DNA from 2 places in the Aliiglaciecola sp. genome. Region 1 is predicted to be linked to the other one. Evidence: predicted binding sites of a transcription regulator. Region 1 holds the regulator's gene; the other holds the start of a gene.
The links. The regulator sigma-54, encoded in region 1, starts transcription at its own class of promoters, with help from an activator protein. The targets are predictions, from matches to a motif close to GTTGGCACGNNNNTNGNNT.
Positions count from the first base shown of each region.

Region 2: a site for sigma-54 is predicted at 1,937-1,955, ahead of ABJV04_RS03465 (PEP-CTERM sorting domain-containing protein). Genes of this name have one in related genera too.

Region 1 is NZ_JBDWYG010000037.1:51,316-55,932, forward strand. Features, by position in the region: gene ABJV04_RS08830 (KpsF/GutQ family sugar-phosphate isomerase) at 1-318, shown strand, start outside; gene kdsC (3-deoxy-manno-octulosonate-8-phosphatase KdsC) at 318-872, shown strand; gene lptC (LPS export ABC transporter periplasmic protein LptC) at 869-1,429, shown strand; gene lptA (lipopolysaccharide transport periplasmic protein LptA) at 1,416-1,988, shown strand; gene lptB (LPS export ABC transporter ATP-binding protein) at 1,988-2,713, shown strand; gene ABJV04_RS08855 (RNA polymerase factor sigma-54) at 2,775-4,253, shown strand; gene hpf (ribosome hibernation promoting factor) at 4,281-4,568, shown strand; gene ABJV04_RS08865 (PTS sugar transporter subunit IIA) at 4,587-4,617, shown strand, end outside.
Region 2 is NZ_JBDWYG010000017.1:117,324-121,940, reverse strand. Features, by position in the region: gene thiH (2-iminoacetate synthase ThiH) at 1-207, shown strand, start outside; gene ABJV04_RS03470 (sterol desaturase family protein) at 401-1,210, shown strand; gene ABJV04_RS03465 (PEP-CTERM sorting domain-containing protein) at 1,305-1,889, opposite strand; gene ABJV04_RS03460 (DUF1439 domain-containing protein) at 2,370-2,924, shown strand; gene ABJV04_RS03455 (hypothetical protein) at 3,109-3,675, shown strand; gene secD (protein translocase subunit SecD) at 3,819-4,617, shown strand, end outside.

The sequences.
Region 1 (4,617 bases):
GTGCGTAATGCATTGTTTGAAATATCGCGAAAAGGACTTGGTATGACCGGTATTACTGACAAAGAAGGAAAGTTAGTCGGCATTTTCACAGATGGCGACTTGCGCCGTATTCTTGATGACCGGATTGATATCCACGAAACCCCGGTTGCCGAAGTTATGACCGCAAATAGTAAAACAGGTCGACCAGAAATGTTAGCGGTTGAAGGTTTAAATTTAATGGAGAAATACAGTATCAATTCAATGTTTGCAGTAGATCATGAAAATAAGCCAGTTGGCGCGTTAAATATGCACATGTTGCTTAAAGCTGGAGTGGTATAGTGGCGATTATTGAAACTCTCTATGGGCCAGTTAATAATCATTTCATTAATAAACTTAGCAAAATTAAGTTACTCGTTTGTGATGTAGATGGCATATTCTCTGACGGCAGCATCTATATGGGAAACGATGGCGAAGAATTAAAAGCATTCCATACTCTCGATGGTTATGGTGTGAAGTCAATGTTAGAAATTGGTATTGACGTAGCTATTGTTACAGGTCGTAAATCTGCCATCGTAGAAAACAGAATGTCGGCACTGGGTGTATCATTGATTATCCAAGGCGAAGAAGACAAAAAAACTGCGGTACAAAAACTCAAAGCCGGCTTAAATTTAAAGAAAGAAAATATCGCGTCCATGGGTGATGATATGCCTGATGTGGGTATGTTCGAACACAGCAACGTATCTATTAGTGTTCCAAATGGCCACCCGTACGTAAAATCAGTTGCTGAATATATTACGCGAACAGCCGGCGGGGCTGGCGCAGTGCGAGAAATATGCGACCTCATATTGTTCGCTAACAATAAATTAAATCGTATATACGGTAGCAGCGTATGAATCGAATCACCCTAAGCATTGGCATTTTGTTTGTGCTAATCTTGATGATATATGTGCCAGGGTGGATAGGTTCGGATACGGAACAAACCAATGCTCCTAGTGAAGATTCTTGGCAGCCCAATTATCAAGCGAGCAATATGCGCAGTACTCTTTATAATGAAAATGGCGAAGTGAACCACGAAGTTTTCGCCCTTAAAATGGAACATTATCAAATTCTAGGTTTCACCTTGTTTAGCCACCCCAAATACACCATCTATGTATCCGATGAACAAAACCCTTGGCATGTTGAAGCTGAAGAGGGCACACTTTATGAGGACAATCGCATTCAATTAGAAACTGACGTAGAGATTACAAGCTTAGATGATTCGGGATTTGTGCAAACAATTAAAACACAATTTTTAGAAATTAATTTAGTAGACAAAACAATGATGTCTGATGAACCGGTTGAGATTAACGGAAAAGATTTTATTGTTAAAAGTAATGGCTTTGTAGCAAATTTAACTACGCAGGAATATGAACTTAAAAATCATGTGCAAACTCAATATGCGCCTCGTTAGCGCTTTAATCATCAGCTTAGTGTTCAGCGCCGCTGTTAGCGCCGGTGAAAACGACTTTAATTTACCTATCAAAGTTGACTCTAAGTCAAACTTCTTTGATGGCAAAACCAAAACCTCTATTTTTAGAAAAGACGTAAAAATTACCCAAGGCTCCCTTGAAATTTTAGCCGATGAAGTTGAAGTCATCGCCGGCTTGGGTGAAGGTAAAGAAGTATTTATTGCCCGAGGTAAACCGGCAAAGTATAGCCAAACCCTTGATGACGGAAGTAAGATCAGCGCTGCGGCTAATGAAATAAAATACGAAGTTTCCAATCGAACATTAACACTAAATGGCTCAGCTGAATTGAATCAGGATAGCAGCCTTGTTAAAGGTGAATCCATCCAATTCAATATGGAATTGGAACAATTAATAGCTGAAAGCAACAGTAATGCAGAGGGCGGAGTAACCGCTATTTTTCAACCTGAGAGTATCCGTAAACGTCAGGAAGAAGATGCAGACGAAAAATCGAATGATATAGAACATCAAGGCACTGACAAGCAGCAGGACGAGCAACCTTAATGGCAACGTTAAAAGCGACTAACCTAGCTAAATCATACAAATCTCGACAAGTAGTTCGAGATGTTAGTTTAGAAGTGTCTACAGGGCAGATTGTTGGTTTGTTGGGCCCCAATGGTGCAGGCAAAACAACGACTTTTTATATGATTGTAGGGCTTGTACCTTTAGATAAGGGCGATATTTATATTGATCAAACAGCATTAACTTTACAGCCTATGCACATTCGAGCTAGAAAAGGAATTGGGTATCTTCCTCAAGAATCGTCTATATTTCGTAAACTAACTGTTTACCAAAATATCATGGCAATTCTACAAACCCGAAAAGAATTGAGCTCAGATCAACGAGAAGAACAAGCAGATGCATTACTCGACGAGTTTAATATAAATCATATCCGTAATAGCCTAGGAATGAGTTTATCTGGCGGAGAACGCAGAAGAGTCGAAATAGCACGGGCCTTGGCCGCCGCACCCGAATTTATTTTATTAGATGAACCTTTTGCAGGTGTCGATCCAATTTCTGTAAATGATATAAAAAAAATAATTCAACACCTGCGCGATAGAGGTATTGGAGTATTAATAACTGACCATAATGTACGTGAAACCCTAGACGTGTGTGAAAAAGCGTATATTGTGAGTCATGGTGAATTGATAGCTTCTGGAACTGCAGAAGAAGTTTTAAATAATCAACAAGTCAGAGATGTATACCTTGGCGAGCAATTCAAGCTATAGTACAGGTATGTTGTTTTTAACCAAAGCTTTGTGGCTAAACAAGTAAGAATATAAAAACTAAATGAAACCCTCGTTACAATTAAAATTCAGCCAGCAACTAACAATGACGCCTCAATTGCAACAGGCTATCCGTCTATTGCAGTTGTCAACGCTGGATTTACAACAGGAAATACAAGAAGCTTTAGAATCCAACCCGCTTTTAGAAGTAGAGGATGGTTCGGACATCCCCACAGGAGATTCCGCATTAGCAGATAGTAATGATAAATTCACGGAAGAAACCGTATCCGCCAGTTCTGACTCAATGGATACAAACGAGGCATTAGAAAAAGCAGATATTCCGGACGAATTACCCATAGATAGCACTTGGGATGAATATATCAGTGCATCTTCAGCACCCGCATCAATTAGTGGTGGCAGCGGTGGTGATGATGATCAAATTTTCCAAGGTGAAACCAGCGAAAATATACAAGATCATTTGTTATGGCAAATGCGCTTAACCCCCTTTTCCGAAGTAGATACCGCTATTGCCATTGCCATCATCGACTCAATCGATGAATCTGGATATTTAACCATTAGTACTGAAGAAGTGCTCGCGAGTCTCGATCACGAAGAGGTTGAACTGGATGAAGTTGAGTGTGTTCTAAAACGCATTCAAATGTTCGATCCTATCGGTTCTGGCTCTCGAAATCCTCAAGAGTGTTTGATGGTACAAATGAATCAATTTGCCCCAGATACACCTTGGTTAAATGAAGCTAAATTATTAATTAGTGAATATGCAGACCTTTTAGGTAGCAAAGATTACCGCACGTTAATGCGCAAAACTCGTTTAAAAGAAGACGAATTACGCGAAGCAATGCGTTTGTTGCAAACATTAAACCCTCGCCCAGGCAGCGCCCTAATAATTGGTGAATCCGAATACGTGATTCCTGATGTTTCTGTAATGAAAAAGAATGGCCGCTGGCAAGTAGAGTTAAATCCCGACAGTTTGCCTAAGCTAAATGTTAATCAGCAATATGCAGCTATGAGCCGCAATGCTAAAAATACCAGCGACAGTCAGTTCATTCGTTCACATATGCAAGAAGCCAAGTGGTTTATTAAAAGCCTTGAAAGCCGAAACGATACATTGCTCAAAGTAGCCAATTGTATTGTTCAGCAACAAGTCGGATTTTTCGAGCATGGTCCGGAAATGATGAAACCAATGGTGTTAAATGATGTCGCAGAAATGGTGGATATGCATGAATCAACTATTTCCCGTGTTACTACACAAAAATATATGCATACACCAAGAGGAATTTACGAACTGAAGTACTTTTTCTCCAGCCATGTTGCCACAGACTCTGGCGGAGAGTGTTCTTCAACGGCAATTCGCGCACTAATTAAAAAACTTGTCGCTGCAGAGCTTCCAACTAAGCCACTTAGCGATAGTAAGATTGCTGATCTATTGGCTGACCAAGGTATACAGGTTGCCCGTAGAACAATAGCAAAATACCGGGAGTCTTTATCGATCCCACCGTCTAACCAACGCAAGAGCCTGCTGTAGGCTCGTTAACAGAAGGAATACGCTAATATGCAAATTAACCTTACTGGCCATCATGTAGAAATTACAGATTCATTGCGAGATTATGTAGACACTAAATTTACAAAGTTAGAAAGGCATTTTGATCACATCAACAATGTCCATGTCATTCTCAATGTCGAAAAGCTTAATCAAAAAGCTGAAGCGACAGTTCATCTTAGCGGAGGCGAAGTTTTTGCAACCTCAGAACATAACGATATGTACGCAGCCATTGACGGATTAATAGATAAGCTTGATCGACAGGTGATCAAGCACAAGGAAAAGATTAAACGTCATTAACATATATTAGATTATTTAATGGAAATTAAAGACATCCTTTCCTCTGACT
Region 2 (4,617 bases), on a different contig from region 1:
TTTAGGAACAACCTAATGCCACTGGGAATTACACATATGAGTGCTGGCAGTTCCACTGAGCCCGGTGGCTACGCTAAACCCGAAAGCCAATTAGTACAGTTTGAAATCAGCGATGAACGCTCGGTCAAGGAAGTGGCCGAGGCCATAAAAAACAACGGATATACCCCTGTTTATAAAGATTGGCAAGGAGATTGGATTACGACTTAATTGGTTAAAAGACAGAGGTTTAAGTTGGTTGAGATTACTCTTTTAATGGGAAAATAGGTAAAAACCGGAGCTGGAATAGCAGCGGAAAATATCCTTTACCATTAGTTGTGTTGTCTTAAAACAGGTTAAGCTAGACACTCTGCTACACTTGAACCAGGTAAATTGGTAGCCATATGAGTGAGGATATTTATTAGTGAACGCTGAATTTATATTGTTATTGTTGAGCCCACTATTCCTGATAGCCATAGGCGTAGAGCTGCGCAAACGCAGGCAAAGTTACTCATTAAAAGAATTTGTTCTAAATCTGGGGTTAGCCTTATCTCACCAAGCAACCGACATTCTGGCCATGCTTGCTTTAATGCCCTTTTTTTATTGGTTACACGGTAAATTCGCAATATTTAACATAGAACTCAGCGTTTTCACGCTATTTATAGCCATCATTTTACAAGACTTTTTATATTATTGGTTTCATCGTGCTAGTCATCAATGCAATTGGTTATGGGCAGCGCATGTTGTGCACCACAGTTCCAACAATATGAATTTTTCTACCGCTATGCGGCAAAGTCTATTTTACCCTGTTGTTGGCATGTGGGTATTTTGGCTACCGATGATTATTTTGGGGTACACTCCGGAGCTAATGCTGACAATAGTCGCATTGAATTTGGCATTCCAATTTTTTGTGCATACTGAACTTGGACCCGAATTCAAAATACTTGGTAAAGTATTTAACACCCCTACTCACCATTGCTTGCATCATGCAAGTAATCCTCAATATGTTGATAAAAACTATGCTGGGGTGCTTATTGTTTGGGATAAAATCTTCGGAACCTTTGTAAGTAGTAATGGCGAAGCGCCACGTTATGGTGTCACTGAGCGAGAATATAAGGTTTCCTTTTTTGATGTGGTATTCACACCGTGGAGAGTTTTATTTAATAATGTCAGACGACAAAAAAGTGTCTCTAATGCTTTAAAATTACTATTCAAGTCGCCTAGTAAATTCTAGTAGAAAAAGCAATTTAGTTACTGGGTAGTCAGGGCTGTTACCCAAAAAAAAGCCCCGATTTTATCGAGACTTTTTGATATCTGAAAATGACGAATTAAGCGTTAGCTTTTTTTCTACCTACTAAAGCTAGTATGCCTAGGCTTAGTAAAAGAATTGAAGCTGGCGCTGGAACAGCTACAGAGTCGGTTTGAGTTTCGATTTGGAACTGAGCTTGTGTGAGATTAAAGTTAAAAATGTCGCTACCTAAACCATCATAGCCAATTTGGATGCTATTTGCGGTGAACGAGAGTACTTCATCAATAGCGATATCAGTTATGTTACCTGAAATCCATGACAAACCCGTAATCGTTTCAGCAGCGTCAAAGACGATATTACTTATAGAGGCAGTGAAAATTTCAAAATCTAAGTCATCTTGTGAGTTAAGGGTAACTATGTTTGTTGTTGGGTCTAAGTCAACTAGAACTAAACCTCCAGACCAGCCACTGTCATTACTTAACAAGTTACTACTGTCTAATTCGTTACCAGCGCCAACAGAGGCATTGAGATTTTCATAAACTAAAGGACCTTGGGTGCTACAACAGTATGGAAGATCAGCTTCATTGCGAAAGTCACCTGAAATAATAGTGGCATTGGCAGCACCAGTAAAAAGTAAAGCAACTAAACATAAAAATTTATTCATTATTTTATACCTCAAAAAATGATCATTAACATCAACTATCAAATACAAAGCAAACCCCATGCCAATAAGTTAAATTATTGATTTTTAACAGAAAAAACAAAGTATCTAAATAAGGGGAAACGCGATCGTAAATAATCCTGACAAAAATAGTCAAATTAAACATATACTTAAGTATAATAGACAATGATCATCAAGTGGCAATGATTCCCCTTGGGGTAAATCAAATTGAGTAACCTTTTTCTCTCTAGTTTCTGTATTTTTTAACTATACCTAAGCCTATTCTTTTCAATACTCTTATTACCCTATAAGGTGAAACTTCATGTATTAGTCATTTTGACATTTTAATTATGGTTGTCGATAGACCGATAGCAATCCCTTTTGCTAGGTCGTACAATGCCGTTAAACCATAAATGTACAGTAAATGTTATAGCAGTGAGTCTTAAATCATTTATTTGTTATCGAATCAGCAAAAGGTTTCTCATGAAAATATTATTCTTTATCGGCGCACTATTTTTAACCGGGTGTGCCACTACTCAAGGTCTATCTGTTTTTTCATTTACTAACGCACAAGTACAGTCCCTGCTGAGTCAGCAGTTACCTAATTTAAGCCAAAAAGCCACTGTTATGGGTGTCCCAGTAGAATTAAATATCAATGACTTAAACGTTGATATCGGACCAGACAACAGAGATGTGATTGCCCTTGGAGTCGATTCTGGTGCAGAGATAAATGCCTTTGCTTTTAAATACCCCGTGCGCTTAATGTTGCAGGTTGAAGGTAGTCCTTTTTATGATAGTGACAAAAAAGCAGTGTATTTGCGAAACCTTAAACTGATCGATTCAACGGTTGAAGCAGGTAATTATAAAGGTAATTTGAATGTATTGAATGACCAAGTAATGGCACTTATTAATACATTTTTGGCGACCACACCGGTTTATAAGTTGGATATGACAGATCCAACTGTTGCTTTGTTAAGTAAAGTGCCATTGAATATGAAAGTAGTGGAAGGTGCGGTTCAATTAGTGCCCAACCTCTAACTTTAGTGCCACACCTCTAATTTGACACAATAATCATCGAGCAGTTAAGTCTGCTCGATGATAGCTTTGCTATTATCGGGCTTGGCACTCTATTTGTTTGTTGTTTTTTTGTTCTAGCCCTTGCATTTTTCCACTTCACCCTTATTAACCTTATCAAGTCATTACAGGTAGTTAGATTAGATTTATGTGGTCTTGGCGCGCTTTGCTCTTTAGTTGGTTTATTGCGGTTTGTATAGCAATGAGTGCCCCTGCCCGCTCTGTTGATAATCCGCTAAATTCTCCCCACATCCCATTAAGTGTCGACGTTCATGCTGGTCAACTCGACAATGCACAAAATCAACTCACCTTATCTCAATTTACCCAAATTTTGTCTGCTGATTATATTCTTAGTGAACAAAAAGCAGGATTAAAAAAGCGCAAAGGGACTACTCGTAAAGAGAGTAATAAGGACCATTTTAAATCTAAATCTCCTTCTGAATTTTTTAAGATAAATCGCGATATACGCTGGCCTCCCTTTGAGCGTTCAGCCTACAGTGCATTTAGCTCACCCATTCAAAACGAACCCATTTTTGTTCTAGCCTATGAATTTTTGCCTGAAATCTTAGGTCGTCAACACTTCTTAGCAGCGCCCGTCAGCAGTGTTGATACTCCATGGTTTTTGCGCCCTGATGCAGCAAATAACCACTGCAAATTAAGTGGCTGGAAAGACGGAAATACACTGTATTCTGGCACCATTACCTACCTAAGTTAACACGTTCTCGCACTGCACTCAGTGTACTTTTTAATGGGTATCTGCATACCCTTATTTATGTTGCGTTAGCCTATTAATCGCTTGCGCACTCCATCTAACCATTGCCCTAAGCAATGGGTTATTTGCTAAAAAAGAGAACGAACATGCGTAAAACAACAACGAAACCCAAGCATACTTGGCAGTTAATCGTGATTATCGTCACTGTGCTTATTTTGGGATTAAATGCCATCCCAACTTTATATGGAAACAACAATGCGTTACTGATTAGTAGCAGCAATCCAACTCAATCACTTCCTGCACCGCAAACCTTGCGCCAGTTAATGCAACAGGAAAACATTCAAGTTAAACAAATTATCAGTGGCGATACTGACAGTAAAATTGTTATACAAGGTGATGATGAAGCACTTTCCATTGCCCAACAAAAACTGAAGGCTGACTTAGGTGACAACTACGAAGTCCGTTTAGGCATTCAATCTGCAGCGCCAAATTGGCTTAATGAACTCGGCATGTCCCCAATCAAGTTGGGGCTAGATCTTAGCGGGGGTGTCCTGTTTGTATTGGAAGTCGACACGCCAAAAGCAGATCAAGAACACTACGAAAGTGCAAAAGACGAAGCTATGCACATCATTCGCCAACAAGGTTTTAGGGGAATGAGCGTAAAGCTGTCTGAAGCGAATGGTGACACCTCCACTGCAAATGGTCTTAACCTGCGCTTCCTCACTCAGCAAACAAGTGATGTGAAAACCCTTGTACAAAAAGTCCAAGACTATTTACCCGGAATTGCCTATACCAAAATTGACGAGAATAACGGTCGTTTGACGTTTTCCGAGCAAAGTATCAACGAATTTCACCAACAAATTATGGCTCAAGCGTTGACGACCTTACGAGGTCGTATTGAAGAGTTAGGGATCACTGAGGCTGTGACTCAGCGACAAGGGGCCA